Regions from separate parts of the Streptomyces sp. NPDC046925 genome, predicted to be linked through region 4. Evidence: riboswitches for the same ligand, from Rfam matches in the RefSeq annotation. Region 4 holds a riboswitch; each other region holds the start of a gene.
The links. A riboswitch is a leader RNA that binds a small molecule or an ion and turns the genes downstream of it on or off. The one in region 4 is predicted to bind cobalamin.

Region 1 (7,498 bases), on a different contig from region 4:
GGAAGCGGCGGGCGAAGGTGCGCGGCGACATGTGCGCGCGCTCGGCGAGCCGCTCGACGGTGATGTCGTCGGCGTCCAGATGCCGCTCCATCCAGGCAAGGACCCCGCCCACGGTGTCGCATTGCGTGCGCGGCAGGGGGCGCTCCACGAACTGGGCCTGCCCGCCGTCGCGGTGGGGTGGTACGACCATGCGCCGGGCGATGGCGTTGCCGACCTCGATGCCGTGCGCCTGGCGCACGATGTGCAGGCAGGCGTCGATCCCGGCGGCGGTGCCCGCCGACGTGATGACCGGGCCCTCGTCCACGTACAGGACGTCGGGCTCGACCCGGGCGCGCGGATACTGCACGGCGAGCTCCGTGGCGTGCCGCCAGTGCACGGCGCAGCGGCGGCCGTCGAGCAGGCCGGCGGCGCCGAGCACGAAGACGCCGGAGCAGACGGACAGGACGCGGGCCCCGCGGTCCACCGCGCGGCGCAGGGCGGCGAGCAGATCCTCGGGGTAGTCGCGGCTCGCGAACGACTGGCCCGCGGGGACGGCGATGAGGTCGGCCTCTTCGAGCCGGTCGAGGCCGTGCCGGGTGGTGATCGTGAACCCGGCGTGATTGCTCAGGGGCCCGCTCTCGCCGGCGACCACCGCGAAGTCGTACACGGGCAGGCCGTCCTCGCTCCGATCGAGGCCGAACACCTCGCAGACGACGCCGAGTTCGAAGGGGTTCACGCCGTCGAGCAGCGCGACGGCCACGTTCTTCAGAGTGCCGGAATCCACCATGTCGGCAGTGTCCCGCAGGTCTGGCAGTAAGTCGATGGTGTGTGGCAGTCCTGCCACTGACGCGTCCGTCCGGCGCGCAGGACAGTGAGGACATGAACGCAATCCTCGATTACGCGACCGTCCTGACCGTCCTCCTTCTCCTGGCCGCACCCTCGCTCGTCGGGTACGTCCACGACCGCCGGATCGACCGCGAGCTGCGGGAGGCGGCGTCCGCCGCCACCCGCGGCCCGGCGGGGCTAGAACTCGTCGTCGAAGGAGACCGAACCCTCGACCGCGACCTGGTAGGCCGAAGGACGCCGCTCGAAGAAGTTGGTCAGCTCCTGGACTCCCTGGAGCTCCATGAACGAGAACGGGTTTGAGGAGCCGTAGACCGGCGCGAACCCGAGCCGCTGGAGCCGCTGGTCGGCGACGCACTGGAGGTACTCGCGCATGGAGTCGGTGTTCATGCCGGGCAGGCCGTCGCCGCAGAGGTCGCGCGCGAACTGCAGCTCGGCCTCGACGGCCTCCTTGAGCATGTCCGTGACCTGCGTCCGCAGCGCGTCGTCGAAGAGCTCGGGCTCCTCCTTGCGGACGGTGTCGACGACGTCGAAGGCGAAGCTCATGTGCATCGTCTCGTCGCGGAACACCCAGTTGGTGCCGGTCGCGAGGCCGTGCAGCAGACCGCGCGAGCGGAACCAGTAGACGTACGCGAAGGCACCGTAGAAGAAGAGGCCCTCGATGCAGGCGGCGAAGCAGATCAGGTTCAGCAGGAACCGGCGCCGGTCCGCCTGCGTCTCCAGACGGTCCAGCTTCTCGACCTCGTTGATCCACTTGAAGCAGAACTCGGCCTTCTCGCGGATGGAGGGGATCTCCTCGACCGCGTCGAAGGCCGCCGCGCGGTCCTCCGGGTCGGGCAGATAGGTGTCGAGCAGCGTCAGATAGAACTGGACGTGCACGGCCTCCTCGAAGAGCTGGCGGCTCAGGTAGAGCCGGGCCTCGGGGGAGTTGATGTGCTTGTAGAGCGTGAGCACCAGGTTGTTGGAGACGATCGAGTCGCCGGTCGCGAAGAACGCGACCAGACGGCCGATCATGTGCTGCTCGCCCGGCGAGAGCTTGGCCAGGTCGGCGACGTCCGAGTGGAGGTCGACCTCCTCGACGGTCCAGGTGTTCTTGATCGCGTCCCGGTAGCGCTCGTAGAAGTCCGGGTAGCGCATGGGACGCAGGGTCAGCTCGAAGCCCGGGTCGAGGAGGTTCTTCTCGGCGTTGGTGGTGGAGCTCATTACTGGCAGGCCTCGCAGGACTCGGGGTTTTCCAGGGAGCAGGCGACGGCGTCTTCGGCCGACACCTGCGCAGGTACAGGGGAGGGGGCGGGAGCGGGCTCGGCGGTCTTGCCGGCCGCCGCGCGGGCGATGCGGGTCGCCGGGCGTGAACGCAGGTAGTACGTGGTCTTCAGGCCCTGCTGCCAGGCGTAGGCGTACATCGAGGAGAGCTTGCCGATGGTCGGCGTCTCCAGGAACAGGTTCAGGGACTGCGCCTGGTCCAGGAACGGCGTGCGCGCGGCGGCCATGTCGATCAGGCCGCGCTGCGGGATCTCCCACGCGGTGCGGTACAGCTCGCGCACCTCGGCGGGGATCCAGCCGAAGCCCTGCACGGAGCCGTTGGACTCGCGCAGCGCCTCGCGGGTCTGGGCGTCCCAGACGCCGAGCCGTTTCAGCTCCTGCACCAGGTAGGAGTTGACCTGGAGGAACTCGCCGGACAGCGTCTCGCGCTTGAAGAGGTTGGAGACCTGCGGCTCGATGCACTCGTAGACGCCCGCGATGGACGCGATGGTGGCGGTCGGCGCGATGGCCAGGAGCAGCGAGTTGCGCATGCCGGTCGTGGCGATACGTTCCCGCAGCGCGGCCCAGCGCTCCGGCCAGGTCAGCTCGACGCCGTAGTGGTCGGGGTGCAGGACGCCGCGCGCGGTGCGGGTCTTCTCCCAGGCGGGCAGCGGACCGTTGCGCTCGGCGAGGTCGGCGGACGCCTCGTATGCGGCGAGCATGATCCGCTCGGCGATGCGCGTCGAGAGGGCGCGCGCGGCGGGGGAGTCGAAGGGCAGCTTCAGCTGGAAGAAGACGTCCTGGAGGCCCATCGCGCCCAGGCCCACCGGACGCCACCTGGCGTTCGAGCGGCCCGCCTGCTCGGTCGGGTAGAAGTTGATGTCCACGACGCGGTCGAGGAACGTGACGGCGGTACGGACGGTCTCGTCCAGCCGCTGCCAGTCGATGTCACCGGCAGCCGTGTCCACGAACGCGCCGAGGTTCACCGAGCCCAGGTTGCAGACGGCCGTCTCCCCGTCGTCCGTCACCTCCAGGATCTCCGTGCAGAGGTTGGAGGAGTGGACGGTGTGGCCGGGCTCCGCCGTCTGGTTGGCGGTGCGGTTGGCGGCGTCCTTGAACGTCATCCAGCCGTTGCCGGTCTGCGCGAGGGTGCGCATCATGCGGCCGTAGAGGTCGCGGGCCGGGATGGTCTTGCGGGCCAGCCCGGCGGCCTCGGCCTTGCGGTAGGCGGCGTCGAAGTCGTCGCCCCACAGGTCGACGAGCTCGGGCACGTCGGCCGGGGAGAACAGCGACCAGTCCTGGTCGGCGGCGACCCGGCGCATGAACTCGTCCGGGATCCAGTGCGCGAGGTTGAGGTTGTGCGTGCGACGGGCGTCCTCACCCGTGTTGTCGCGCAGCTCCAGGAACTCCTCGATGTCGGAGTGCCACGTCTCCAGGTAGACGGCGGCCGCGCCCTTGCGCCGGCCGCCCTGGTTCACGGCGGCGACCGACGCGTCCAGGGTCTTCAGGAACGGCACGATGCCGTTGGAGTGCCCGTTCGTGCCGCGGATCAGCGAACCGCGGGCGCGGATGCGGGAGTACGAGAGGCCGATGCCGCCCGCGTGCTTGGAGAGGCGCGCGACCTGGTGGTAGCGGTCGTAGATGGAGTCCAGCTCGTCCAGCGGGGAGTCGAGGAGGTAGCAGGACGACATCTGCGGATGCCGCGTGCCGGAGTTGAAGAGCGTCGGCGACGACGGCAGGTAGTCCAGGCGGCTCATCAGGCGGTACAGGGAGGCGACTTCGTCCACCGAGCGGGCGCTGCCGTCCTCGGCGAGGCCGCTCGCCACGCGCAGCATGAAGTGCTGCGGGGTCTCGATGACGTGCCGGGTGATCGGATGGCGCAGGAGATAGCGGCTGTGCAGGGTGCGCAGGCCGAAGTAGCCGAAGCGGAAGTCGGCGCCGTCCTCGATGGCGTCGTCCACGAGACCGTCCAGGCGCTCCGCGTGGTCCACGGCGAACGCGGCGGTGCGGTCCGCGATCAGGCCCTCGCGATGCCCCACGGCGACCGAGTCGGAGAAGCTGCGCACGCCCTGCGACGCGGCCTCCTCCCGGATGCTGAGCGTGAGGAGCCTGGCCGCCAGCTGCGAGTACGTGGGGTCCTCGGAGATGAGCCCGGCAGCCGCCTCGGTCGCCAGCTCCCGCAGCTCCGCCACATCGGCCTTGGCCGAGCGGCCCCGCAGCGCGGCGGCGGCGACTCTGCCGGGGTCGGCGTCGGGGAGGTCGGCGGTCAGTTCGGTCAGGGTACGCAGCAGCGCGGTTCCCGGGCCGTCGGCGGTCTGCTGACCGTCGGTGGTCTGCGCTGACGCAGGTTCGGCTGGCGCGATGGTCACGGAGCACTCCCTCGCTCGGCTCGGAGCCTTGAGGGAGGGCAGGAGTGACACACGGGCGCGCCCGGGCAGGGCGGTGCTCCGCGTCCACCAGCCCATTCCACGAGGCCCGGACGTCGTCGGCACCCGAACCGGACGGAACGGGTGCACTGTCGGCAGGTCCTCGGACTCATGGGTACGACAAATACGTACTCATACACCGTTGCGGGACAGTTCCGGACTTGCACCGGATTCCCCTGCGGCGACAGCGAGCACGAGCATACATCTTGTGCTGGCTCTGAGCGGCAGCCCCATATCTTGTGTCGGTGCGTGGATCCTCTAGGGTGGCGGCCGAACTGAAGGCCGAACTGGAGGCCGAACTGATGGCCCAACGGGGGGAGTCGGTGTGCGAGCTCGGGTCGCGGGTTGTGCCGCGCTGTTGATGACGCTGCTCAGCGCGTGCGGCGGCGGTGAGGACCAGGTGAAGGCGGCCGATCCGAAGCCCGTGCCGACGCAGAAGCGGACCGGGGAGGTCGGGGTCGACGGCGAGGCCGATCCCCGCAAGGTCTTCACGGAGGCCGAACTCAAGGCCGCTCTGCTGCCCGCGAAGGAGGTCGGGCCGAAGGCCAAGGCATACGACGTCACCACCGGCGCCTTCGGTCAGCAGTACGGCGGCGGCGATTGGGGCAGCTGCGCTCCCGGCAAGGACGCGCGCGAGGAGTTGGCGCGACTGCGGGGGAACAGCGCGGGCCACACGGTGCGGCCCTTCCCGGGCGCGATCGAGGACAAGGACCCGTTCGTCCACGTGGCCCTGGTCTCGATGCCGGTCGAGCGGGCGAAGCGCCACGTCACGCTGCGCAGGCAGCTCAACGACGCATGCCCCCGCGTCACCGTCGACACCGAGGCGGCTCCGGTTCGGGAGCACCACACGGCCGGGAAGCTGCCGGACCTCGGCGACGAAGCCATCGTGGAGAGCACGCGGACCACGGGCGGCGACGAGTACGACGGCACCGCGCGCCACAAGGTCGAGGTGCGGGTCGGCGGCGTGCTCGTCCTGGTGGACGCGGGCACCGACAAGGACGTGGCGATACTCGCGGCGGCCAAGGCGGCCGCACACGTCCGGACGGATCTCTACAGGACCTCGTGACGCCGTACGCATACGACGACGGGCCGCCGGATTGCTCCGGCGGCCCGTGTCATTCGCTTGCGTAGGACGGCTCAGTGCCCGACCGGCGCTCCCGCCGTGGCCGGGGGAAGCTCCTCCACGACGCCGGGGTCGCCGACGTCCGCGGTGTAGTCGCCGGGGGAGGTCTCGTCGATGCCGTCAGGGGCCTTCACGGCGCGCAGGACGAAGGTGAGGGCCACGGTGACCAACACGTTCAGGACGAACGCCGTGAGGCCGATGTAGCCGATCTCGCCGATGCCGGGGATCTCGTCCGACGAGCCGCCGAAGTGCTTCTGCGTCGGCGAGGCGACACCGTACGCGGCGGCCGTTCCGTAGACCATGCCGACCGCCCAGCCGGCGAGCAGCGCCCAGCGGTGGAACCAGCGCGTGAACAGGCCGCCGACCAGTGCGGGCATGGTCTGCAGGATCCAGATGCCGCCCAGGAGCTGGAAGTTGATCGCGACCGTCTTGTCCATGGTGAGGACGAAGGCGAGCGCGCCCACCTTCACCAGGAGCGAGACCAGCTTGGAGACCTTCGTCTCCTGCTCGGGCGTCGCGTCCGGCTTGAGGAAGTCCTTGTAGATGTTCCTGGTGAAGAGGTTCGCGGCCGCGATCGACATGATCGCGGCGGGCACGAGGGCGCCGATGCCGATGGCGGCGAACGCGACGCCGGTGAACCAGTCGGGGAACATGTTCTCGAACAGCTGCGGAATGGCCAGCTGCCCGTTCTCCACCTTGACCCCGGCCGCGATCGCCATGAAGCCGAGCAGCGCCAGCAGGCCCAGCATCAGCGAGTAGAGCGGCAGGATCGTGGTGTTGCGGCGGATCACGTTGCGGCTCTTGGAGGAGAGCGTCGCCGTGATCGAGTGCGGGTACATGAACAGCGCGAGCGCGGACCCGAGCGCGAGCGTGGCGTAGGTCCACTGCCCGGTGTGCCCCGGCGCGAGACCCGCCACGGGCTTGCCCGCCGCCTCGTTGGCCGCGGAGAACTTGTCGTTCGCCGCCGAGAAGATCGCGTCGAATCCGCCGAGCTTGATCGGGATGTAGATGATCGCGACGGCGATGACGAGGTAGATCAGGCCGTCCTTCACGAACGCGATCAGCGCGGGGGCGCGCAGACCCGACGAGTACGTGTACGCGGCGAGCACCGCGAACGCGATCAGGAGCGGCAGGTCCTTGATGAACCAGTTGGTGTCGGGACCGCCGCCGACGCCCATGACGTCGAGCACGGCCTGGATGCCGACCAGCTGGAGCGCGATGTACGGCATCGTGGCGAGGATGCCGGTGACCGCGACGGCCAGCGAGAGCCCCTTGGAGCCGAAGCGCCCGCGCACGAAGTCCGAGGTGGTCACGTATCCGTGCTTGTGCGAGACGGACCACAGACGCGGCAGGAAGGTGAAGATCAGCGGGTAGACCAGGATCGTGTACGGCACGGCGAAGAAGCCGGCCGCGCCCGCCGCGTAGATCGCCGCCGGGACGGCCACGAACGTATAGGCCGTGTAGAGGTCGCCGCCGAGCAGGAACCACGTGACCCAGGTGCCGAACGAACGACCGCCCAGGCCCCACTCGTCCAGGCTCTCGGTCTCGGCCTTGCGCCAGCGCGCGGCCAGGAAGCCCATCGCCGTGACGGCGGCGAAGAAGAAGATGAAGACACCGAGGGCGATGCCGTTGACGCCGCCCTCCGCTGCGAGCTCGTTCATCGGGTCGCACCCCCCTGGGCCTGCTCGGCCTTGCGGGCGCGCTGGTCACGCTGCCACAGCTTGTAAGCGATCATCGTGAGGCCGGTGGAGACGAGCACCCACAGCATTTGGTACCAGTAGAAGAAAGGGATGCCGATGAAGGTCGGGTCGACCTTCGCGTAGGAGCTCACCCAGAGCATCGCCACGAACGGCGCGACGAGACAGAGGGCAATGACCACGCGGAC
Region 2 (7,498 bases), on a different contig from region 4:
GGCGCGACCAACGGCGAACTGCCCGTACCCAAGGCCATCGGCTCCATGACCAGCGGCCAGAGCTCCCCGCAAGAGGCGGCACGCGAGGCCCGCGACGAAGTGGCCGCCCTGCAGAAATCCCTCCGCTAGCCGCGGCCATGAACCGCCACCCCACCGGCAGCCGCCCCGCCCCCAGCCATCACCCTCAGCCGCCCCACCGACAGCCGCCCCCAGCCGGCGGCCCGCACCCAGGCACACCGAGGTACTGACCCATGAGCACTGCCCAGAGCGGCGCGACGAAGCGCCGCACCGCAGCCACCACGCCCGAGCCGCCACCGGCCGACGAGCGGCGGCAGCGCAAGAAGTCCCGCCCGCCGAGCGCCACCGGCCGCGAGAACCGCGCCGGACTCGCCTTCGTCACCCCCACCTTCGTGGTCGTGCTCGTCGTCGTGATCCTGCCGATCCTGTGGACGGTGCTGCTCGCCTTCCAGAACGCCAAGCTCGTCGACATCCAGGACATGGGCCTGCTCGGCAACTGGACCCTGGACAACTTCACCCAGGTCTTCAGCTCGGCCGGCTTCTGGTCCAGCCTCTCCACGACCCTCGTCTACACCGTCGGCGCCACCCTGGGCTCCGTCGTCCTCGGCCTGATCGCGGCGCTCGCCCTGCGCACCCCCTTCCGCGGACGCGGACTGCTGCGCGGCGTGATGCTCCTGCCCTACGTCGCACCCGTCGTCGCCGTCGCCTTCGTCTGGGAGGTCGCCCTCAGCCCCCAGTACGGCATCGTCAACGAATGGGGCCGCTCCCTCTTCGGCTGGGACGACCCGATCGCGTTCCTCTCCACCCGCGAGTACGAAGTCAGCTTCCTCGGCGCGCACTTCGACATCCCGCTGGCCCTGCTCACCGTCATCGCCTTCGAGACCTGGCGCTACTTCCCCTTCGCCTTCCTCTTCATCCTCGCCCGGCTCCATGCCGTACCAGGCGGCCTGGAGGAAGCCGCCAAGGTCGACGGCGCCACGCCCCTCCAGCGCTTCCGGCACATCCTGCTGCCCCAGCTGATGCCGGTCATGGCCCTGCTGTGCGTCCTGCGCTTCATCATGACGTTCAACAAATTCGACGACGTCTACCTGCTCACCAACGGCGGAGCGGGCACCGAGGTCGCAGCGGTGCGGGTCTACGACTTCCTCACCTCGCGCTACGACGTCGGCGCCGCGGCCGCCCAGGCCCTGGTCCTCGCCGCCGTCCTCATGGTGCTGCTCGGCCTGTACTTCAAGTTCTTCGGCAAGAAGGTCCAGGAGGAGTCGTGATGTCGCCGCTTTCCATGACACGCACCCAGTTCGAGGAGCGCCTCTTCGGCGTCCTGCGGTGGGTCGTCATCGCCTTCCTCGCGGTGATCACGATCGTGCCCTTCTACTACATGGTGCTCCTGTCGGTGAAGTCCATCGACTCCCTCCTGCTCGACCCCGGCTCCCTGTGGGTCTCCGCGAAGGAGTTCACCCTCAGCACCTACGAGAACGTCATGAAACCCCAGTCCGAAGGCGGACAGGGATTCCTTCAGCTGCTGCTCAACTCGGCACTCGTCTCGCTCGGCACCGTCGCCCTCACCCTCATCGCCGCCGTGCCCGGCGCCTACGCCATCAGCCGCCTGAAGTTCTTCGGCAACCGCCAGATCAGCGCGATGTTCCTCGCGGTCTACATGTTCCCGGCGACGCTGCTCGCCGTGCCGCTCTTCGTGATGTTCGCGAAGCTGGGACTCTCCTCCAGCCTCGCGGGCCTGGCCATCGTGTACGTCGCACAGACCGTGCCCGTCTCGATCTACATGCTGAAGAACTACTTCGTGACCATCCCGTACTCCATCGAGGAAGCAGCCGCCCTCGACGGCTGCTCGCGCCTCCAGGCCCTGCGCAAGGTGATCCTGCCGCTGGCCGTGCCCTCCCTGATGGCAACCGGCCTGTATGTGTTCATGATTGCCTGGAACGAGTTCCTCTTCGCGCTGCTCTTCCTCGCGGCCGACCCCGAGAAGTGGACGGTCTCGCTGGGCCTCGCCCAACTGTCCAACGGCATCGAGGTCTCCAAGACCGTGCTCATGGCCGGGTCCGTGGTCCTGACCATCCCCGTGATACTTCTGTTCTTCGCCGCGGAACGCCTGTTGACCGAGGGCCTGACCAGCGGCGCCGACAAGAGTTGACGGGTACGGGCTCCCGCGGGCTCCCGCGGTCCCGCGAGAATCCAGAGACGGGGAAATGATGCCGGCGAGCCAAGCAAGCCCGGGCCACCTGCTGCAGCTCATCCGCAGCGGCGAGGCCACCACACGCAGCGAACTCCTGCGCGCCACCGGTCTGTCGCGATCGACCGTGGGCCTGCGCCTCGACCAGCTCTTCGGCGCGGGCTGGCTGCGCGACACCGCCGGTGCCTCCACCGGCGGACGGCCCTCCGCCCTCCTGGAGTTCGACGCCTCGCACGCGGTGGTCCTGGCCGTGGACCTGGAGACCCGGCACGCACGGGCCGCCGTCCTCGACCTGGCCGGTGACGTACTGGCCGAGACCTCGGGACCCGTCCTCGTCACCGACGGGCCCGCCAAGGTCATCGACACCCTGGCCGGCTGGTTCCTGCCCCTGCTCGCCGAAGCCGGGACCGAGCCGGGCAAGGTGGCGGGGATCGGCATGTCCGTCCCCGGCCCCGTCGACTTCGAGCTCGGCCAGGTCATCCAACCGCCGATCATGCCGGGCTGGGACCGCTTCCCCATCCGGGAACAGATGCAGGCGGCGTACGCGGAGCAGGTCGGCGCCTCGCTGGAACCCGGCCCGGTGCCCGTCCTGGTCGACAACGACGCCAACCTCATGGCGTACGCCGAGCACCGCGCGGGCCATGCGGACTGCGCCGCGTTCCTGCTCATCAAGGCATCGACCGGTATCGGCGCGGGAGTTGTCGTCGGCGACGAGGTCTACCGCGGCATCGACGGCGGCGCCGGCGACATCGGCCACATCCGGCTGCACGACCGGCCCGACGCGCTGTGCATGTGCGGCTCCTACGGCTGCCTCGCCGCGGTCGCCAGCGGACGCGCCCTGGCCGGACAGCTCTCCGCGCTCGGCATTCCCACCACGTCCGGTTCGGGCGTGCACCAGCACCTGGCCGACGGCCAGCCCGACGCCATCCGCCTGGCCAGGGAGGCGGGCCAGCGCGTCGGGGAGGTGCTTGCCACCGTGGTCACCCTGCTCAACCCCGGCGTCCTGATGCTCGCAGGCGACCTCGCCGGAGCCCCCTTCATGACCGGCGTACGCGAACTGCTCTACCAGCGCGCCATGCCCCGCACCACGGCCAACCTGAACGTGGTCACCGCACAACTGGGGGACCGGGCAGGCCTGATGGGCGCGGGCGAGATGGTCGTGGAACACCTCTACTCGCCGGATCGCGCGGACGCACGACTGGACGCGTCGACGCCCTGACCGACGACACCACCACCTACGCACTACGCACAAGCGCAAGCACACGCTTGAACGGAGACCCCATGAGCGACAGCAGCTCCCGCCCTTCGCCCGCCGAGCCCGCCGACTCCGCCGCCGGTTCGCCCGCGCCGGTGAGGGTCGGCCTGGTCGGTGCCGGGCCGTGGGCGCGCGTCATGCATGCGCGGATGCTGGCCGCCGGACCCGAGACGACGCTGGCCGCCGTGTGGGCCCGCCGCCCGGAAGCGGCGGCCGAGACCGCGGCGCCCTACGGTGCGGCCGTCGCCGCGAGCTTCGACGAACTCCTCGACCACTGCGAGGCCGTCGCCTTCGCCGTACCCCCCGCCGTCCAGGCCGAGTTGGCGCCCCGCGCCGCGAAGGCCGGCAAGGCGCTGCTGCTCGAAAAGCCCCTGGCCCCGGATCTCGCCGGGGCGCGGCGTGTGGCGGACGCGGTCGAGGAAGCGGGCGTGGTCTCCCAACTCGTCCTCACCAAGCGCTATCACCCGGCCACCCGCGCCTTCCTGGAAGCGGCGCGGCACGTGGAGGTCACCGGCGCCCGCTCCTGCTACCTCCACGGCGCCTTCCTGGGCGGGGACTTCGCCACCGCCTGGCGCATGGAGCACGGCGCACTGCTCGACCTTGGCCCGCACCTCCTCGATCTCCTCGACACCGCTGTCGGCCCCATCACCTCCGTACGCTCCACCGGAGACCCGCGCCGCTGGACCGAGCTGACCTGCGAACACGAGAACGGCGCGGTGAGCCAGGCCTCGCTCTCGGGCTCCGTACGGCTTCCGCGGGCCCGCACCCGGGTGGAACTGCTCGGCCCCGGCGACGAACTCGTCTACGACACGGCGGAACTGGACCACGAGGAATGCTGGCCCGTGCTGCGCCGAGAATTCGCACACGCGGTACGCGCCAACCGCTCCACGCCGATCGACGCCCGCCGGGGCCTGCGCATCCAGCAGCTTTTGGCGTGGGCGGCGGAGGGCTGACGGTCGGAGACCCCGAGGTGGCCTGCCATCGGGCAGCATCACCACGCCGCGCGAAGACGACCCCTTCCACAACCGCCCCGGCGTCGTCCGGAAGCTGTGCCCGCACCCTTCACTTCCGGCGGCGCAGGAACAGCCAGATGCGGGTGGCCATCGCGCCGATGACCACGACGGCGACCGTGATCTGTACCCATCGCGGGAGGGCGCCTGATCCGGGGAGGTACAGGGCGAACGGGATCATGGGCGGCACCGTGGGGCGAGCCGCTGTGTGAGGTCATCCACCGGGTGGCTCCTCGGGTTCGGGGCGGGTGGATCGGCGTCTGGTTCGTGGTCGTCGGGGGTGGAATCCGCCGATCCGTCGACTATCTCACCTGAGGTCCGGGCAGCTCCGCTCCACACGCCCGGGGGGCCTGCTCCGTCGCCTCGTACGCAACAATGAGCACACGAGGCGACGGGAACCAGGAAGCCGGTGTGAGTCCGGCGCGGTCCCGCCACTGTGACCGGGGAGCGATCCTCCTGCACGCCACTGTCCGCTGACGCGGGCGGGAAGGCGGAGGCGAGCGACGATCCGGGAGTCAGGAGACTGACCCGTCGCCGGTCTGACTGCAGGGGCGAGGACACCCCGGAGAGGATCGACTGTGCTCACGCATGCCCGCACGGAGCCCGAGCAGCGGCCACAGCCCGGCAGACGAGGGGTGCTGGCCGCCGGAGGAGCCCTGGCACTGACCGCGTCCGGCCTGCTCACCGGCTGCGGCGCAGACGGGAAGGACGGGGGTGGAAGCGACCGGTTCCGCGCGGCGTTCACGGCCGGCGGCTCCCGGGAAACCCTCGACCCCCACGTCGCCCCCAACTTCGTCGACCAGGCCCGCGCCAAGGCCCTGTACGACACGCTCGGTACGTACGCGGACGACATGTCGGTCCGAGCGCGGCTCGCGGAGTCCTGGGAGAGCGACGCCTCGGGCACCCGGTGGCGCATACGCCTGCGCGGGGCGCACTTCCACGACGGCAGGCCCGTCACCGCGAAGGACGTCCTCTACAGCTACCGCCGGGCCGCCGACCCCGCCACCGGCTCGCCCTCCCAAGTGCTGCTCTCCTCGATCGACTTCGCCGCCAGTAAGGCCGACGGCGAACGCTCCGTGGTCTTCCGGCTGAAGGCGCCGAACTTCGAGTTTCCCACCGTCCTCGCCGGACCCGGCACCGAGATCATCCCCGAGGGGACGAAGGACTTCCGCAAGCCCGTCGGCTCCGGCCCCTTCACCTATGTGTCGTTCACCCCCGGAGGCACCGCCCGCTACCGCCGCTGGGCGGACCACTGGGACGGTGCCCCGCACATCGCCGAGCTCGAAATCGTCCCGGCGAACGACGAGGCGGCGCGGCTCAACGCGCTGCTCTCCGGGCAGGTGCACTACGCCGCCGACATGGCCGGATCCTCCGTGGAACGCCTCAAGAAGGAGGGCTCGACCCGGCTCCTGACGGCCAAGCGGGCGACCGCGCAGCAACTCCTCCTGCGCACCGGACGCGAACCGTTCGACGATCCGCGCCTGGTACGGGCCGTGCAGCTCGGCATCGACCGGGCGGCCCTGGTACGCATCGCGCTGGCCGGCCACGGCGAGAGCGGCAACGACCTGTTCGGCATGGGCCTGCGCGGCTACCCGGACGACCTCGAGCCGCGGGCACGGGATGTCGGCGAGGCGCGCAGGCTGGTGAAGGCGGCAGGGGCCGAGGGGCTGCACATCACTGTGGAGACCAGCTCCGTCGACGCCGCCTGGGAGCCGGCCGCTGACCTGATGGCGCGCCAGCTGCGCGAGGTCGGGCTGAAGCTGAGCGCCAACACCCGCGCGTCCAGCACGTACTTCTCCGAGATCAAGACGAAGGGCGTCGCCGCCTTCAACACCACCTCCACGCTGCCCGTCTCCGACTTCCTGCAACAGCGGGTGCGCGGCGGAGCGGCCCGCAACCAGACGCAGTACGCCTCGAAGAAGTTCGACACGCTGCTCGAGCGGGCCCGCACCACCCGCGACGAGCAGGACCGGCTGAGCCTGCTCGCCCGGGCCCAGAAGATCGCCCGCGACGCATCGGGACTGCTGGTGTGGGCGTTCTCCGACGCCAACGACGCCGTCGACGCGTCCGTACGCGGCCTGCGTGCGGCACCGCCGAACTCGCACGACTGGGCCCGCTTCGACCGGGTCCGCATCGGCTGAGGTGCGCGCCTACATCCTGCGGCGCTCACTCCTTGCGCTGGTCCAGTGTCTGGTCGTCCTGGTGGCGGTGTTCGCCGTCGGCTCGCTCCTGCCCGGCGACACCGCCGACGTCCTGCGCGGTGAACTCGGCACACCCGAGCAAGTAGCGGCCCTGCGCACACAGTTGGGTCTCGACGAACCGGCCTGGACCCGCTTCTGGCACTGGCTCGGCCGCCTGCTCACCGGCGACCTCGGGCACTCCCTGACCACCGGGCTGCCCGTGGGCGACGACATCGGCCGCCGTGCCGGGGTGACGCTCCTCGTGGGCGTGCCCGCGCTGCTCCTCGTCACCGTGCTGGCGCCGCTCCTGGGCACCTTCTCCGGGCTCCGTGAGGGCAGCCGCACCGACCGGACGCTGAACGCCGCCGCCGTCCTGCTGCACGCCGTCCCGGAGTTCGTGCTCGGGCTGCTCCTGGTCGCCTCGGTGTCGCTCGCCGCCGGGCTGCTGCCCGCCACCGCCGTCGGCATGGACACGGCCGCGCTCCGTGCGCAGCCTGCCGTACTGGTGCTGCCCGTCGCCGTGCTGACCGCACGCCACCTGTGTGATCTGGCACGCCAGATCCGCGTGGGTGTGGCGGCCCAGCGGCACGGTCCTGTCGCCGAGCACCTGCGGCTGCTCGGCATGCGGGAGCGCACGGTGGTGCTGCGCCACGTGCTGCCCAACGCACTGGGCCCCGCCGCGCAGCAGTACGCCCGGTGCGTGGAGGGACTGCTCGGCGGCGCCGTCCTCGTGGAGGCGGTGTTCGGATTCCGCGGCCTGGGCAGCGGCTTCGTCGAGGCGGTGCAGAATCGCGACCTGCCCCAAGTACAGACGTACGCGCTCTTGTTCACCGGCACCGCCGTCGTC
Region 3 (7,498 bases), on a different contig from region 4:
TCGGCGATCCCGTGCTCGTCCGGCCGCCGGGCGGACCACTTGCGGCCGCCCACCGACGACTTGGCGCCCAGCGACTTCTTGGCCACCGGTTCGAGCGGAGCCTTCGGGTCCGCCGAGTGGGCGCGGGCCACGAGCTTGTAGACCATCGAGCACGTCGGGTGCCCGGACCCGGTGACGAGCTGCGTGCCCACGCCGTACGCGTCCACGGGCGCCGCGGCGAGCGAGGCGATGGCGTACTCGTCCAGGTCGGAGGTGACGACGATCTTCGTCTTCGTGGCGCCGAGCTCGTCCAGCTGCTGACGCACCCGGTGCGCGACCAGGAGCAGGTCGCCGGAGTCGATGCGCACGGCACCGAGCTCGGGCCCGGCGACCTCGACGGCGGTGCGCACGGCGGCGGTCACGTCGTACGTGTCGACGAGCAGGGTCGTGCCGGGGCCGAGCGAGTCGACCTGCGCGCGGAAGGCGTCGCGTTCGTTGTCGTGCAGAAGAGTGAAGGCGTGGGCCGACGTGCCGACGGTGGGGATGTCGTAGCGGAAGCCGGCCGCCAGGTCGGACGTGGTGGTGAAGCCGCCGACGTACGCGGCGCGGGACGCGGCGACGGCCGCTAGCTCGTGCGTGCGCCGGGCGCCCATCTCGATCAGCGGGCGGTCTCCGGCGGCCGAGGCCATCCGGGACGCGGCGGCCGCGATCGCCGAGTCGTGGTTGAGGATGGAGAGGATCACCGTCTCCAGGAGCACGCACTCCGCGAAGGAGCCCTCGACGCGCAGGACGGGCGAGCCGGGGAAGTAGACCTCGCCCTCGGGGTAGCCCCAGATGTCGCCGCTGAAGCGGTACGAGGCCAGCCACTCCAGGGTCGCCTCGTCGACGACACGCCGCTCGCGGAGGAATCCGATGACGTCGGCGTCGAAGCGGAAGTTCTCCACGGCGTCCAGGACCCGGCCCGTTCCGGCCACCACTCCATAGCGGCGCCCCTCGGGCAGTCTGCGCGTGAAGACCTCGAAGACGGAGCGCCGGTCGGCGGTGCCGGCCTTCAGCGCGGCCTGCAGCATCGTGAGCTCGTAATGGTCCGTGAAGAGCGCTGTCGACGGAACATCCACCGGCAGCCCAAGGTCCGCTGTGTTCATACGAAGGATGCTACCCCGCATCTCGTCACTCTGACGATTTCCTGAGCCCATTTGTGCGAGGCCCCCCTGCGGGTGGCAGCATGGGACAAGTGAGTACGGCTCCCGCAGAGATCACCCGCCCCGAATCCGACGAAGAAACCTTCGCCGTTCCGGAGCCGGATGTCCCATGGATCACGCTCGTCCACAACGACCCGGTCAATTTGATGAGTTACGTGGCTTATGTGTTCCAGTCCTACTTCGGGTACTCGAAGGAGAAGGCCACCAAGCTGATGATGGACGTGCATCACAAGGGCCGTGCGGTCGTCTCCACCGGCTCCCGCGAGGAGATGGAGCGCGACGTACAGGCCATGCACGGATACGGCCTTTGGGCCACCCTCCAGCAGGACCGGAAGTAGCGACGCATCTGATGCCAGGACAATTCGAAGCCATCCCCGGCGGCGGTGCCGCCGTCGCGCTCGACGAGGTCGAGATCTCGATCATCCGCTCCCTCGCCGTGCAGCTCCTGGAGCTGATCGGCCCCGGCCCGGCCGAGGACGCCTCCGACGATCCCCTCGCGGAGCTGTTCGCGGAGGGCCCGAGCGAGCCGCCCGCCGACCCGGTTCTCAAGCGGCTGCTCCCGGACGCGTACGGCGGTCCCGGCAGCGAGAAGGCCGATGAGGACGAACTGCGCGCGTACTCCGCCGAGTTCAGGCGCTTCACCGAGAACGACCTGCGGGCCAAGAAGCGTGACGACGCCCTGGTGGTGATCCGCTGCCTCGACGCCACGGCGTCCAAGGGCGAGGGCGGCGCCGTCCTGAAGCTGTCCGCCGAGGAGTCGCAGCACTGGCTCGGCGCGCTCAACGACCTGCGCCTCGCGATCGGCGCCCGCCTCGAAGTGACCGACGAGGACGACACCGACCTGCTCTTCCAGCTGCCCGACGCCGATCCGCGCAAGCCGATGGTGATGGCTTATCTCTGGCTCGGCGGCCTCCAGGAGACGCTGGTCGGCACCCTCATGGAGTAGAAGTCACACCGGGGCCCCGGCAAAGTCGTTGTATGGGGCAGCTGTTACCCCTCGTTCGCTCAGCGGACGCTCAAATCCGGATAACGATCGTGTCACCCCGCCGCCCCCGTTTGGTCCGGCGGGGGACTTTTGTCCGGTTCTTCTCGTGTCATGGGCCACACGCGCCCCGGCCGATCACTATGGCGACCGTGATAAATCTTCACGACCACTCGGTGACGCCACCCATGTCACCGGTGGTGCTCGGGCCGGCAGACCGCCGGTAGCACTCCATCCATATCCGGGGGGATCAGGACCTGATCCGTGGCCATACGCAGACGCGGGCACGGATCTAGCGTGGAGAAAGGCGTCACCATGACCTCAGTGCAGGTCGAAGAGCATCACGACGGCAATGAGGCCGACGGAGCGGGCGGCTCGTCCGGTTCGTCAGGCGAGGGCTATCAGCGCGGGCTCGGGGCCCGGCAGATCCAGATGATCGCGATCGGCGGTGCCATCGGCACCGGCCTGTTCCTCGGCGCGGGCAAGGCCATTCACAAGGCCGGTCCGAGCCTCATCCTGGCGTACGCCATCGCCGGCCTCGTCATCTTCTTCATCATGCGGGCCCTGGGCGAGCTGCTCATGTACCGCGCCGTGTCGGGCTCCTTCTCGGAGTACGCGCGCGAATTCATCGGCCCCTTCTTCGGGTACGTGACCGGCTGGACGTACTGGCTCTTCTGGGTCGTCACCGGCATCACGGAAGTCACGGCAGCGGCCCAGTACATGCAGTACTGGACCCATGACGCCATCCCCCAATGGGGTTACGCGCTGATCTTCACGGTCATCCTGTACGGCGCCAACCTGATCTCCGTGAAGCTCTTCGGCGAGCTCGAGTTCTGGTTCTCGATGGTCAAGGTCACCGCGATCATCGGCATGATCCTGATCTGCGCCGGCATCCTCACCATCGGCTTCTCCGACGCCGGTGACACCGCCTCCGTGACCCACCTGTGGGACCAGGGCGGCTTCTTCCCGAACGGCATCGGCTCCACGCTGATGACGCTCCAGATCGTGATGTTCGCCTTCCTCGCCGTCGAGCTGGTCGGCGTCACCGCGGGCGAGTCCAAGGACCCCAAGACCGTCCTGCCCAAGGCCATCAACACCGTGCCGTGGCGCATCGCCGTCTTCTACGTCGGCGCGCTCATCATGATCCTCTCGGTCGTGCCGTGGACGGAGTTCGTGCCGGGCGTCTCGCCGTTCGTCGCCGCCTTCGACAAGATGGGCCTCGGCGTCGGCGCCGCGATCGTCAACTTCGTCGTCCTGACGGCCGCGCTCTCCTCCTGCAACTCCGGCATGTACTCCACCGGCCGCATGCTGCGTGACCTGGCGCTCAACGGCCAGGGACCGGCGTTCTTCACCAAGCTCACGAAGAACGGCCTGCCGCTCGTGGGCACCACCTTCTCCGCCGCGCTGATGCTGGTCGGCGTCTGGATCAACTACCAGTGGCCGGGCGAGGCGTTCAACTACGTCGTCTCCTTCGCGACCATCTCCGGCATGTGGGCCTGGATCATGATCCTGGTCTGCCAGATCAAGTACCGCCGCAAGGCCGACCGCGGCGAGCTCCCGCAGTCCACCTTCCGGGCGCCGGGCGCTCCGTACACGAGCTGGTTCGCGCTCGCCTTCATCGCGATGGTCATCGTGATGATGGGCATCGACAAGGACGCGCGGATCTCGCTCTACGCGGCTCCGGTGTGGGCGCTGATCCTCGGCATCGGCTACCTGGCCATGCAGCGCAAGAACAAGGCGTCGGCGGGCGGCGGCCAGTCGGGCCCGAAGGACGCGGTCAAGTCCTGACCGACGGGTTCTGACCGACGGGGCCCGCCCGACGGGTCCCGATCACCGTCTGATCACCGCTGATCCCAGCATGTGGGCCGGTTCGTACCACTCTTCGGTACGGGCCGGCCCTTCTGCTTATCCTGGCTGCCATGCTGACCCTCACCCAGGCCCTCCACGACCAGATCGTCGCGCACGCGCGCCAGGACCACCCCGACGAGGCCTGCGGTGTGGTCGCGGGCCCCGAGGGCACCGGCCGCCCGGAACGCTTCATCCCGATGCTGAACGCGGCCCGCTCGCCCACGTTCTACGAGTTCGACTCGACCGACCTGCTCAAGCTCTACCGCGAGATGGACGACCGCGACGAGGAGCCGGTGATCGTCTACCACTCGCACACGGCGACCGAGGCATACCCCTCGCGCACGGACATCTCGTACGCGAACGAGCCCGCCGCCCACTACGTCCTGGTCTCCACGGCCGACACCGACGACGCGGGCGAGTTCCAGTTCCGCTCCTTCCGGATCGTCGAGGGCGAGGTCACCGAAGAAGAGGTGAAGGTCGTCCAGGCATACTGAGCTCACCTTTCGGGCGGCAGGACCCAGGAAGCCGGTGCGAATCCGGCACGGTCCCGCCACTGTGACCCCTCCCCTCGCGGGCGGGGCAGTCAGGAACTGACCTGCCGCCTCTTTCTCCCACGACGCAGGGGACGCGGAAATCCCCTGGAGGAGGCAGCTCAGCCATGTCCCGCCCCATACGCGCGACCCTGCGCGTGCTCATAGCCGCGGCCCTGCTCACCCCGCTCGCCGCGTGCTCGTCCACCTCCGACGGCAGCACGTCCAAGCCGGAGTCCAAAGCCCCCGGCTTCCCGTACACGGTCACGAACTGCGGCGTGAAGACGACGTACGACGCCCCGCCGAAGCGTGCCGTGACGATGAACCAGCACGCGACGGAAGTCATGCTCGAACTGGGCCTGGAGGACCGCCTGGCCGGGACGGCGTACCTCGACGACAAGGTCCTGCCGAAGTACGCGAAGGCGTACGCGGACACCCCCGTCCTCGCCAAGGAGTACCCCTCGTACGAGAAGCTCCTGGCCGCGAACCCCGACTTCGTCTACGGCGGCTACGCGAGCGCCTTCCTCGCGGGCGAGGGCCGCAGCCGCGCGGCCCTGGCCAAGTCCGGCATCGAGAGCCGCCTGAACGTCGAGGGCTGCGCGAAGAAGGCCGTGACCATGGACGACGTCTACCGCGAGGTGCGGCAGGTCGGCTCCACCTTCGGGGTACGGGCGCGCGCCGACCAGTGGGTCAGTGGCGCCGAACGCGAACTGGCGGACGCGGCGAAGAAGACGCAGGACCGCGAGCCCGTCCCCGTCTTCGTCTACGACAGCGGCGACAAGAGCGCGTTCACGGCGGGCGGCCGGGGCATCGGCAACGACATCATCGAACGGGCCGGCGGCCGCAACGTCTTCGCCGACCTGGACAAGTCCTTCGGCGACGCGTCCTGGGAATCGGTCGTCGACCGCAACCCCGAGGTGATCGTCATCCTCGACTACGGCGGCACGACGGTGGCCCAGAAGAAGAAGCGCCTCCTCGACGACCCGGTCCTGGCAGACGTCCCCGCCATCAAACACAAGCGCTTCGCGACCCTGCCGCTGTCGGACGCGGTCACGGGGGTGAGAGCACCGACGGCGGTGAACAAGCTGGCGGACCAGCTGTGAACATCCAGCCCGTCCGGCGTTTGAGGACGAACTCGGCGAAGCCGGTGATGTACGGCAACCGGGACGGGGTCAACAGAAAGCTCCGTTACGGCGCGGTTGTCACAGGGCTGCTCGCGGCCCTCGCGGCAGCGGTCGTCGCGGGGCTTGCGCTGGGCTCCGTCCGCATCCCGGCGCCCCAGGTACTGGAGATCCTCACGGGGAGGGCGGAGCTCTCCCCGTTCCGCACCATCGTCCTGGACGTAAGACTCCCCAGGGTCCTGCTCGGCGCAGCCGTAGGCGCCGGGCTCGCAGTCATCGGCACGGTCCTCCAGGCCCTGGTGAGGAACCCCCTGGCCGACCCGTTCCTGCTCGGCGTCTCCTCCGGCGCCTCGGCCGGAGCCGTCGCCGTCATCGTCCTCGGCAGCGTCTTCGGCCTCGGCGCGGGACTCGCCACCACCGTCACCATCCCGGCCGCCGCCTTCGCGGGAGCCCTGCTCTCCCTGCTCGTCGTCTACACCCTGGCCAGATCGGGAGGCGGCGGCTTCGCCACCGGCCGACTGATCCTCGCCGGAGTGGCCGTCTCGTACATCCTCTCCGCCCTGACCAGCCTCATCCTGATCATGGCCGACAGCGCGGACCACCTGAAGGAAGTCCTGTACTGGACGCTGGGCGGCCTCGGCAGCGCCCGCTGGGACATGCTCGCCCTGCCCGGCACCGCCCTCATCGCGGGCACGGCGCTGCTCATCGCCCTGGCCCGCCCCCTCGACCTGCTCCTGGTCGGCGAGGAGGGCGCCACCGTCCTCGGCCTGGACACGGCCCGCTTCCGCGCCGCCGTCTTCGTCCTCGCCTCGCTCCTGACCGGCGTACTCGTCGCGTACAGCGGAGCCATCGGCTTCGTCGGCCTGATGGTCCCGCACGCCGCCCGGATGCTGGTCGGCGCCGCCCACCGGGCGCTCCTGCCGGTGGTGGCCCTGATGGGCGCGGTGTTCCTGGTGGCCGCCGACCTCGCCGCGCGCACGGTCGCGGCGCCGCAGGACATCCCGGTGGGTGTCCTGACCGCGCTGACGGGCGGCCCGTTCTTCCTGTGGATGCTGCGAAGGAACCGTACGGAGGCAACCGCATGAGCAACCCGGCGGCGATCCTGACCACCGAGTCCCTCACCTACCGCACGAGTGGGAAAACCCTCGTCGACGACGTCACCCTGCACGCCGCCAGGGGCGAGACCGTCGGCCTCGTCGGCCCCAACGGCAGCGGCAAGACCACCCTCCTGCGCTGCGTCTACGGCACCCTCACGCCCACCGGCGGCCGCGTACTCCTGGACGGCGACGATCTCGCGACCCGCTCGGCCAAGGACCGCGCCCGCCGTATCGCCACCGTCCCGCAGGACGGACACACCGGCTTCGAGCTCACCGTCCGGCAGATCGTCGCCATGGGCCGCTCCCCGCACAAACGCTTCTGGGAGGCGGACACCGCGCAGGACGCCGCCCTGGTCGACGGGGCGCTGGCACGCGTCCGCGCCGCGGACCTCGCACACCGGACCTTCGCCGGGCTCTCCGGCGGCGAGCGCCAGCGCGCCCTGGTGGCGAGGGCGCTGGTGCAGGAGCCCGCGGTCCTCGTGCTCGACGAACCCACCAACCATCTGGACATCCGCTACCAGCTGGAGATCCTGACCCTGGTCCGCGATCTCGGCACGACGAATCTCCTGGCCCTGCACGACCTCAATCTGGCGGCCTACTACTGCGACCGCCTGTACGTGCTCGACGCCGGACGTCTCGTCGCGTCAGGAGCACCGAAGGAGGTCCTGACCAGCAAGCTCCTCGCCGAGGTCTACGGAGTGACGGCGGAGGTCGCGGTGCATCCGGCGACCGGCGCACC
Region 4 (7,498 bases):
CATCCTGCTGGATGTCGACCGGCCGCGTCTTCGACAGCGGCAGCTTGCTCCACAGCCCGACCGTGCCCCCCATCGCGTGGTGCGGATATGCCTCGGCCAGCTCCTTCTCGTACGTGACCCGGGCTTCCGGGGTGATCTCCTCGAGGGCCAGTACGTCGGCACCGGAGGCAACCAGGTCGCGGGCCGTGCCGACCGGGTCGGGGTTGTCGGCGCCGACGTTGTGGCTGGCCACGGTGAGGTCGGCGGCCGGGTGCGATTTGTCGCCGAGCAGTCCGCCGAAGAGGTTCAGCCACACCACGACCGGCATCAGGAGCGCGACCACCGCGGAGGCGGAGCGCCGCCACAGTGCACCGGCCAGCAGTACCGGGACGAACAGGCCGAACCACGGCAGGAACGACTCCACCAGGCTGCCGAGGCCCCCGCGGTCCGTGATCTGCGCGTGCAGCAGCATGAACAGGCCCAGCAGCAGCGCGAGCACCGCGAGCACCGGGCCGCGCTTCCACGGCTCCGGCCGGGTGGCGGCGCGGAGTGCCCGGCGGATGCGCGCCCGCCCACTCCCGGAGGCGGTGCCCCGGCGGCCGGCGCCGCCCTGCCCGGTCACTTCCGCGTCCTCGGGTTCCGGGCAGGGGCGGCGTACAGGCGCGGGCAGCGTTTGCTGGGTTCGGGTCATGCCACCACTCAAGACGGCAGGGTGTTGCGGGCACGTATGCCGTTTTCGATACACCGGCGATATGTGCCGACTCGCAGCGCCGACGACAGGCGAGACGGTGGTGCTCGCCGTCGAGAACACCGGCGAGCAGCGATCCCGTCCTCAGCCGAAGATGTCGTACGTCCGCCGGTAGAGCGCGTCGGTGCGGCCGCGTGCGTCGCGGTAGACGGTCTCCAGCGGTGGCGACCACCGGGACGCCCGCCGGGATGCCGGTGTGCCGGGCAGCCGCATCGGCGACCTCGCCCAGGACGTCGCCGGGCAGCACCAAGTCGACGAGCATGGCGCGCGGGATACCGGACTTGGCGAGCTCCGCGTCGCCCTCCGTCCACTGCCAGGTATCGGGGTCCTGGACGGCGTCCCTGCCCTGCCCGGCTCGATGCTCTCCCTCGGCTGTAACTGCACCGAACTGCCCTTGCAGGCTCAACCAGACGCGATGCAAGGGTGGTTCGGTCGCCTGGACGGGGGCATCCGGCAACCTATGACGATTCGTGATGAGCATCATGGCTCGCCCGGGATGGGCGAGATGGAACGAGGTACGCCGCAACGTCTCGCGGCGCGCAACCAGATGTGGACGCTCGCCTGGACCGCCCTGAGCGTCCTGCTCGCCATCTGGTCGCTGGCCTGGGCCGTTGGTGCGGCCAGGGGCAGCACGAACGCGTGGGCCTACTGCCTCGCCGGTCTCGTGCTGCTCGCCTGCGCGCTGTGGGCCCGCCGCTCAGCCATCCGCAACAGCCCGCCGCGCCACCTGTGAGACGCACGCCCTCACGTCCACCGCCGTGAAGGGCCCAGGGGCAGGGGAGCGGTCACGGAGCGGGGCGGCCGCTCGTCCCCGGATGGCCACCCCGCTCCGTGCGCTCGGGTCAGGACCCCGTAGGCAGCTCCGACCTCACCTCGCGTGCAGCCGCGACCAGGTTTTCCAGGGACGTCTTCGTTTCGGGCCAGGCGCGGGTCTTGAGGCCGCAGTCGGGGTTGACCCACAGGCGGTCGGCGGGGATGGCCTCCAGGCCCTTGCGCAGCAGGGCCGCCGCTTCCTCGGTGCTGGGTACGCGCGGGGAGTGGATGTCGTAGACGCCGGGGCCGGCCTCGCGGGGGTAGCCGTGCTCGGCCAGTTCGCGGGCGACCTGCATGTGGGAGCGGGCGGCCTCCAGGCTGATGACGTCGGCGTCGAGGTCGTCGATGGCCTGGACGATGTCGCCGAACTCGGCGTAGCACATGTGGGTGTGGATCTGGGTGTCCGGACGTACGCCGCTGGTGGTGAGGCGGAAGGATTCCGTGGCCCAGGCGAGGTACACGGCGTGGTCGGCGGTGCGCAGCGGGAGGGTTTCGCGCAGCGCGGGTTCGTCGACCTGGATGACCGAAGTGCCCGCTGATTCAAGGTCGTTGACCTCGTCGCGCAGGGCGAGGGCGACCTGGCGGGCGGTGTCGCCGAGCGGTTGGTCGTCGCGGACGAAGGACCAGGCGAGCATCGTGACGGGGCCGGTGAGCATGCCCTTGACGGGGCGTTCGGTGAGGGAGTTGGCGTACGAGGTCCAGCGCACCGTCATCGGCTCGGGGCGCGAGATGTCGCCGGCCAGGACCGGCGGGCGGACGTAGCGGGTGCCGTAGGACTGGACCCAGCCGTGCTGCGTGGCGAGGTAGCCGGTGAGCTGCTCGGCGAAGTACTGCACCATGTCGTTGCGCTCGGGCTCGCCGTGCACCAGGACGTCGATGCCCGCCTTCTCCTGGAAGGAGAGCACGTCCTGGATCTCGGCGCGGATCCGGTCCTCGTAGCCCGCCGTGTCGATGCGTCCGGCGCGCAGGTCGGCGCGGGCCGTGCGCAGTTCGGCGGTCTGCGGGAAGGAGCCGATGGTGGTCGTGGGCAGCTGCGGCAGGCCGAGGCGGGTCCGCTGGGCCGCCGCACGCTCCGGGTAGGCGTGCGCGCGCCGGGCATCGGCGTCGGTGACGGCGGCGACACGGGAGCGTACGGCCGGATCGTGGGTCAGGGCCGAGCCCGAGCGCGAGGCCAGATCGGCGCGGTTGGCGGAGAGTTCGGCCGTGATGGCGCCCGTCCCCTGCGCCAGGCCGCGGGCCAGCGTCGCGATCTCGGCGGTCTTCTGGTGGGCGAAGGCCAGCCAGCGGGCGATCTGCGGGTCGATGTCCCGTTCGGCGGTGGAGTCCAGCGGCACATGGAGCAGCGAGCAGGACGCGGAGACGTCGACCCGGTCGGCGAGACCCAGGAGCGTGCCCAGCGTGGACAGGGACGTCGACAGGTCGTTGATCCAGATGTTGCGGCCGTTGACGACGCCCGCGACAAGGCGCTTGCCGGGCAGACCGCCGACGGCGGCGAGGTCGTCGAGCTGTCCCGCGGCGGCCTCGGTGAAGTCCAGGGCGAGGCCCTCGACCGGCGCCTTGGCGAGCACCGGCAGCGCGTCGCCGAGCCTGCCGAAGTAGGAGGCGACCAGGAGTTGCGGACGGTCGGTGAGGGCGCCGAGGTCGCGGTAGGCGCGGGCGGCGGCGTTGAGCTCGGCCGGGGTGCGGTCCTGGACCAGGGCGGGCTCGTCGAGCTGCATCCATTCGGCACCGGCGGCGCGCAGATCGGCGAGAACCTCGGCGTACACGGGAAGGAGCCGGTCGAGCAGCGTGAGCGGCTCGAAGTCGGCGGCCGTGCCCGGCGCGGGCTTGGCGAGGAGCAGATAGGTGACCGGGCCGACGAGGACCGGCCGGGCGGCGAGGCTCAGCGCGAGGGCCTCCTTCAGCTCGGCGACCTGCTTGCCGGAGTCGGCGGTGAAGACGGTGTCGGGGCCGAGCTCCGGCACGAGGTAGTGGTAGTTGGTGTCGAACCACTTGGTCATTTCGAGCGGCGCCACGTCCCGGGTGCCGCGGGCCATCGCGAAATAGCCGTCGAGCCGGTCGGTGTCGAAGGCCTCGCGGTGGCGCGGGGGCACGGCGCCGACCATGACACTGGTGTCCAGGACATGGTCGTAGTACGAGAAGTCGCCGGTCGGCACTTCATGGATACCCGCGTCGGCCAGGTGCTGCCAGGTGGCCCCGCGCAGTCGGGCCGCGGTGTCCCGGAGGGCGTCGGCGGTGACGCGGCCCCTCCAGTAGCCCTCGACGGCCTTCTTCAGCTCCCGGTGGGGGCCCTGGCGGGGGTAGCCGTACACGGTGGACCGTGCCGCCGCGGCTGCGGACTTCGATGTCACGGAAATCTCCTTCGCGAGATGACTCCTGAGCATCCCGGTGATGGGACACGGACGCGAAGGGATGACGAACCGGGCGGACCCGACACGCGCCATGAGCGCGGTGCTCCGCCTGATCCGCACGCCGACCCGCCCACGAGGTCACCGGGATATCCGCACGTGAGGGATCACGTGCGGGCAACGGGCAGGTCTTCGGACTCGCGGGCACATCTGCCGGGGCAGATTCCTACTGGCCGTCGCTTCCCGGATCCGCCTGGATCCAGTGCGTATGACGGCGGTCGTTCCCACTCACCGCTGCGGGGCAGTCCCGGATTCCCACCGGGTTCCCTCTTGCGACGCGTCTGCCTGGCGGGCAGGGCGAACCAGCTGCACGGGCAACCCTAGAGGGCGGACGACCCGCCGAACAGTTCTGATCAGGTTCCGGACCGTGAGGTGAGACACGGTCCCCGGGCTGCGAGATCCGCCACGCCTCGCGGCTGGTCTACTCCGACGGACTCGACCTCGACAACGCGTCCTTCGCCGTGCCCATCGGCATGGGCTGCCGCCTGGAACACGGGGGCGCTCACGGGCCGGGGCACATGCGCTGACCAGGGGCGTACGCCCCGGTCGTGTGCGCTCGCGCGTGCCACAGGCGCGGGTGTTCCGCAAGTTGTCAGGAATTGCGGTTGCGCACTAGGGTCACCACGCCTTGGTGAACGGGAAATCCGGTGTGATGCCGGTGCGGCCCTCGCCACTGTGATCGGGAAGTCCGGCTCCAGCCCTCGCGGCAGCCACTGGGTACGCACGTACCCGGGAAGGCGGAGTCCGGTCGGTACGACCCGTCAGCCAGGAGACCGGCCAAGGCGCGTTGTCCATCCACGAGGTGCTGGAGAGGGTCTGCTTAGCCATGCACATAGCCGAGGGTTTCCTCCCACCGGCGCACGCGATCGCCTGGGGCGTAGCGTCCGCGCCGTTCGTCGTCCACGGAGTCCGCTCCCTGACCCGTGAGGTCAAGGAGCACCCCGAGAGCACTCTGCTCCTGGGTGCCTCCGGTGCCCTCACATTTGTCCTTTCCGCGCTGAAGATCCCTTCCGTGACGGGCAGTTGCTCGCACCCCACGGGAACCGGGCTCGGCGCGATCCTGTTCCGGCCGCCGATCATGACGGTGCTCGGCACGATCACGCTGCTCTTCCAGGCGCTGCTGCTCGCCCACGGCGGGCTCACCACGCTCGGCGCCAACGTCTTCTCCATGGCGATCGTCGGGCCATGGGCCGGATACGCCGTCTACCGCCTCCTGAAGCGGTACGACGTGCCGCTCATGGTCGCCGTGTTCTTCGGCGCGTTCGTCGCCGACCTGTCCACGTACTGCGTCACCAGCGTCCAGCTGGCCCTGGCGTTCCCCGACCCGAGCAGCGGATTCATCGGCGCCCTGGGCAAGTTCGGCGGCATCTTCGCCGTCACGCAGATCCCCCTCGCGGTCAGCGAGGGCCTGCTCACCGTCCTGGTGATGCGGCTGCTCGTGCAGTCCAGCAAGGGCGAGCTCACCCGGCTCGGCGTGCTGCTCCAGGGCAAGAAGACCGACAAGGGCAGCAAGACGGACACCAAGACGGAGACGGGGGCCAGCGCCTGATGAGCCGGAACGCGAAGATCAACACCCTGCTCCTGGTCATCGTCGCCGCGCTCGCGGCACTGCCGCTGGTGCTCGGCCTCGGAGATCACAAGAAGGAGCCGTTCACCGGGGCCGACGCCCAGGCCGAGACAGCGATCACCGAGATCAAGCCGGACTACGAGCCCTGGTTCTCGCCGCTGTACGAACCCCCGTCCGGGGAAGTCGAGTCGGCGCTCTTCGCCCTGCAGGCGGCCCTCGGCGCGGGCGTCCTCGCGTACTACTTCGGCCTGCGCAAGGGCCGCCGTCAGGGCGCCGAACAGGCACTGGCGCAGGAAGCGGACACGGAGCGGACGGCAACGGCGGAGCGGACGGCGGACAGGGAGCAGACGGCGGACACGGCGGGCAGCAGGCCCGGGTCCGAGCAGGTCTGAGCCCGCGTGCTGCCCATCGACGCGGCGGCGCACAGCAGTCGCTGGCGCCGCCGTCACCCCGTGGACAAGGCCGTGCTCGGGCTCGGCCTCACCGTCCTCGCCGTCTCCCTGCCGCCCTGGCCGGGTGCCGCCCTGGTACTGCTCGCCGCGCTCGCGGTGCTGCTCGGACCCGCCGGAGTGCCGCCGCGCAAACTGTGGCGCGCCTACCGCGTGCCGCTCGGCTTCTGCGTCACCGGCGCCCTGACCCTGATCGTCCAACTCGGCGGGCCCGAAGGGTTCGTCACGCTCGCCGACGGCGGCCCGGCGCGGGCGGGCGGTCTGCTCCTGCGCACATCGGCCGCCTCCCTCGGCGTCCTGCTCTTCGCCTTCACCACCCCCATGTCGGACCTGCTGCCCCGCCTGGTTAAAGCGGGCGTGCCGGCGCCGGTCGTGGACGTGGCCCTGGTCATGTACCGGATGAGCTTCCTGCTCCTGGACTCCATGAGCCGCATCCGGCAGGCGCAGGCCGCACGGCTCGGCCACACCACACGGGCCGCCACCTGGCGCTCCCTCGGCTCGCTCGGCGCCACCGCGTTCGTGCGGGCCTTCGACCGGGCGACCCGGCTGCAGGCCGGGCTCGCCGGACGCGGCTACGACGGAACGCTGCGAGTGCTCGTGCCCGAGGCCCGGATCTCCCGGAGCTTCGTGGCCGCGAGCGCGGCACTCCTCACGGGCCTCGCGGTCCTCACCCTCGTACTGGAAAGGCTTCTTCCATGAGCGAGCCAAGCGCTCCTCCTGCCGGGACGCTCGTCGCTCTGCGCGGCGCGTCCTACGCGTACGAGGACGGTCCCACCGTGCTCAGCGGTCTGGACTTCGACGTCACCGAGGGCCGCGCCCTCGCGCTCCTGGGGCGCAACGGCAGCGGCAAGACCACCCTCATGCGGCTGCTGAGCGGCGGACTCCGCCCCGACCAGGGCGGATTGGCCCTCGGGGGAGACCCCGTGACGTACGACCGCAAGGGTCTTACGCGGCTGCGCACCACCGTTCAGCTGGTCGTCCAGGACCCGGACGACCAACTGTTCGCCGCCTCGGTCGAGCAGGACGTGTCCTTCGGGCCGCTGAACCTGGGGCTGCCCGACGGCGAGGTCCGCGCCCGGGTCGCCGAGGCGCTTGCAGCGCTCGACATCAGCGCCCTGGCGGACCGCCCCACCCATCTGCTCTCCTACGGCCAGCGCAAGCGGACGGCCATCGCGGGCGCCGTGGCGATGCGCCCGCGCGTACTGATCCTCGACGAGCCGACCGCCGGGCTCGACCCCGACGGCCAGGAACGCCTCCTGACCACCCTCCAGGGCCTGCGGGACGCGGGGACGACCGTCGTCATGGCCACCCACGACGTCGATCTGGCCCTGCGCTGGGCCGATGACGCGGCGCTCCTCACCCCCTCGGGGGTGCGCACGGGACCGGTCGCCGAGATGCTGGCCCACCGGGACCTCCTCGCGCAGGCGGGCCTCACCCTGCCGTGGGGGATCGCCGTGGCCGAACTGCTGCGGACCAAGGGCCTGCTGGACGGCGCCGGGCCGCGCACCCCGGAGGAGCTGGCGGCCCTCGCCGC

Region 1: linked by a shared signal. The riboswitch ahead of ABZ906_RS25945 (ribonucleoside-diphosphate reductase subunit alpha) and the one ahead of metE (5-methyltetrahydropteroyltriglutamate--homocysteine S-methyltransferase) in region 4 are both predicted to bind cobalamin.
Region 2: linked by a shared signal. The riboswitch ahead of ABZ906_RS32720 (ABC transporter substrate-binding protein) and the one ahead of metE (5-methyltetrahydropteroyltriglutamate--homocysteine S-methyltransferase) in region 4 are both predicted to bind cobalamin.
Region 3: linked by a shared signal. The riboswitch ahead of ABZ906_RS29350 (ABC transporter substrate-binding protein) and the one ahead of metE (5-methyltetrahydropteroyltriglutamate--homocysteine S-methyltransferase) in region 4 are both predicted to bind cobalamin.

Annotation. Positions count from the first base shown of each region.
Region 1 covers NZ_JBEYWZ010000006.1:341,214-348,711, forward strand. The annotation lists gene ABZ906_RS25935 (helix-turn-helix domain-containing protein) at 1-766, opposite strand, end outside; gene ABZ906_RS25940 (ribonucleotide-diphosphate reductase subunit beta) at 1,003-2,025, opposite strand; gene ABZ906_RS25945 (ribonucleoside-diphosphate reductase subunit alpha) at 2,025-4,433, opposite strand; cobalamin riboswitch at 4,567-4,708, opposite strand; gene ABZ906_RS25950 (hypothetical protein) at 4,816-5,556, shown strand; gene mctP (monocarboxylate uptake permease MctP) at 5,628-7,274, opposite strand; gene ABZ906_RS25960 (DUF3311 domain-containing protein) at 7,271-7,498, opposite strand, start outside.
Region 2 covers NZ_JBEYWZ010000010.1:151,177-158,674, reverse strand. The annotation lists gene ABZ906_RS32750 (extracellular solute-binding protein) at 1-129, shown strand, start outside; gene ABZ906_RS32745 (sugar ABC transporter permease) at 252-1,286, shown strand; gene ABZ906_RS32740 (carbohydrate ABC transporter permease) at 1,301-2,167, shown strand; gene ABZ906_RS32735 (ROK family protein) at 2,226-3,425, shown strand; gene ABZ906_RS32730 (Gfo/Idh/MocA family oxidoreductase) at 3,488-4,414, shown strand; gene ABZ906_RS32725 (hypothetical protein) at 4,524-4,652, opposite strand; cobalamin riboswitch at 4,868-4,997, shown strand; gene ABZ906_RS32720 (ABC transporter substrate-binding protein) at 5,050-6,612, shown strand; gene ABZ906_RS32715 (ABC transporter permease) at 6,614-7,498, shown strand, end outside.
Region 3 covers NZ_JBEYWZ010000008.1:156,934-164,431, forward strand. The annotation lists gene ABZ906_RS29325 (nicotinate phosphoribosyltransferase) at 1-1,124, opposite strand, end outside; gene clpS (ATP-dependent Clp protease adapter ClpS) at 1,205-1,519, shown strand; gene ABZ906_RS29335 (DUF2017 domain-containing protein) at 1,531-2,127, shown strand; gene ABZ906_RS29340 (amino acid permease) at 2,479-3,951, shown strand; gene ABZ906_RS29345 (M67 family metallopeptidase) at 4,083-4,505, shown strand; cobalamin riboswitch at 4,469-4,625, shown strand; gene ABZ906_RS29350 (ABC transporter substrate-binding protein) at 4,670-5,644, shown strand; gene ABZ906_RS29355 (iron ABC transporter permease) at 5,692-6,747, shown strand; gene ABZ906_RS29360 (ABC transporter ATP-binding protein) at 6,744-7,498, shown strand, end outside.
Region 4 covers NZ_JBEYWZ010000009.1:27,075-34,572, forward strand. The annotation lists gene ABZ906_RS30395 (endonuclease/exonuclease/phosphatase family protein) at 1-670, opposite strand, end outside; gene ABZ906_RS30400 (hypothetical protein) at 812-940, opposite strand; gene ABZ906_RS30405 (hypothetical protein) at 1,233-1,460, shown strand; gene metE (5-methyltetrahydropteroyltriglutamate--homocysteine S-methyltransferase) at 1,570-3,891, opposite strand; cobalamin riboswitch at 4,054-4,270, opposite strand; partial or broken gene ABZ906_RS30415 (short-chain fatty acyl-CoA regulator family protein) at 4,320-4,436, shown strand; cobalamin riboswitch at 4,547-4,745, shown strand; gene ABZ906_RS30420 (energy-coupling factor ABC transporter permease) at 4,775-5,497, shown strand; gene ABZ906_RS30425 (energy-coupling factor ABC transporter substrate-binding protein) at 5,497-5,907, shown strand; gene cbiQ (cobalt ECF transporter T component CbiQ) at 5,914-6,663, shown strand; gene ABZ906_RS30435 (ATP-binding cassette domain-containing protein) at 6,660-7,498, shown strand, end outside.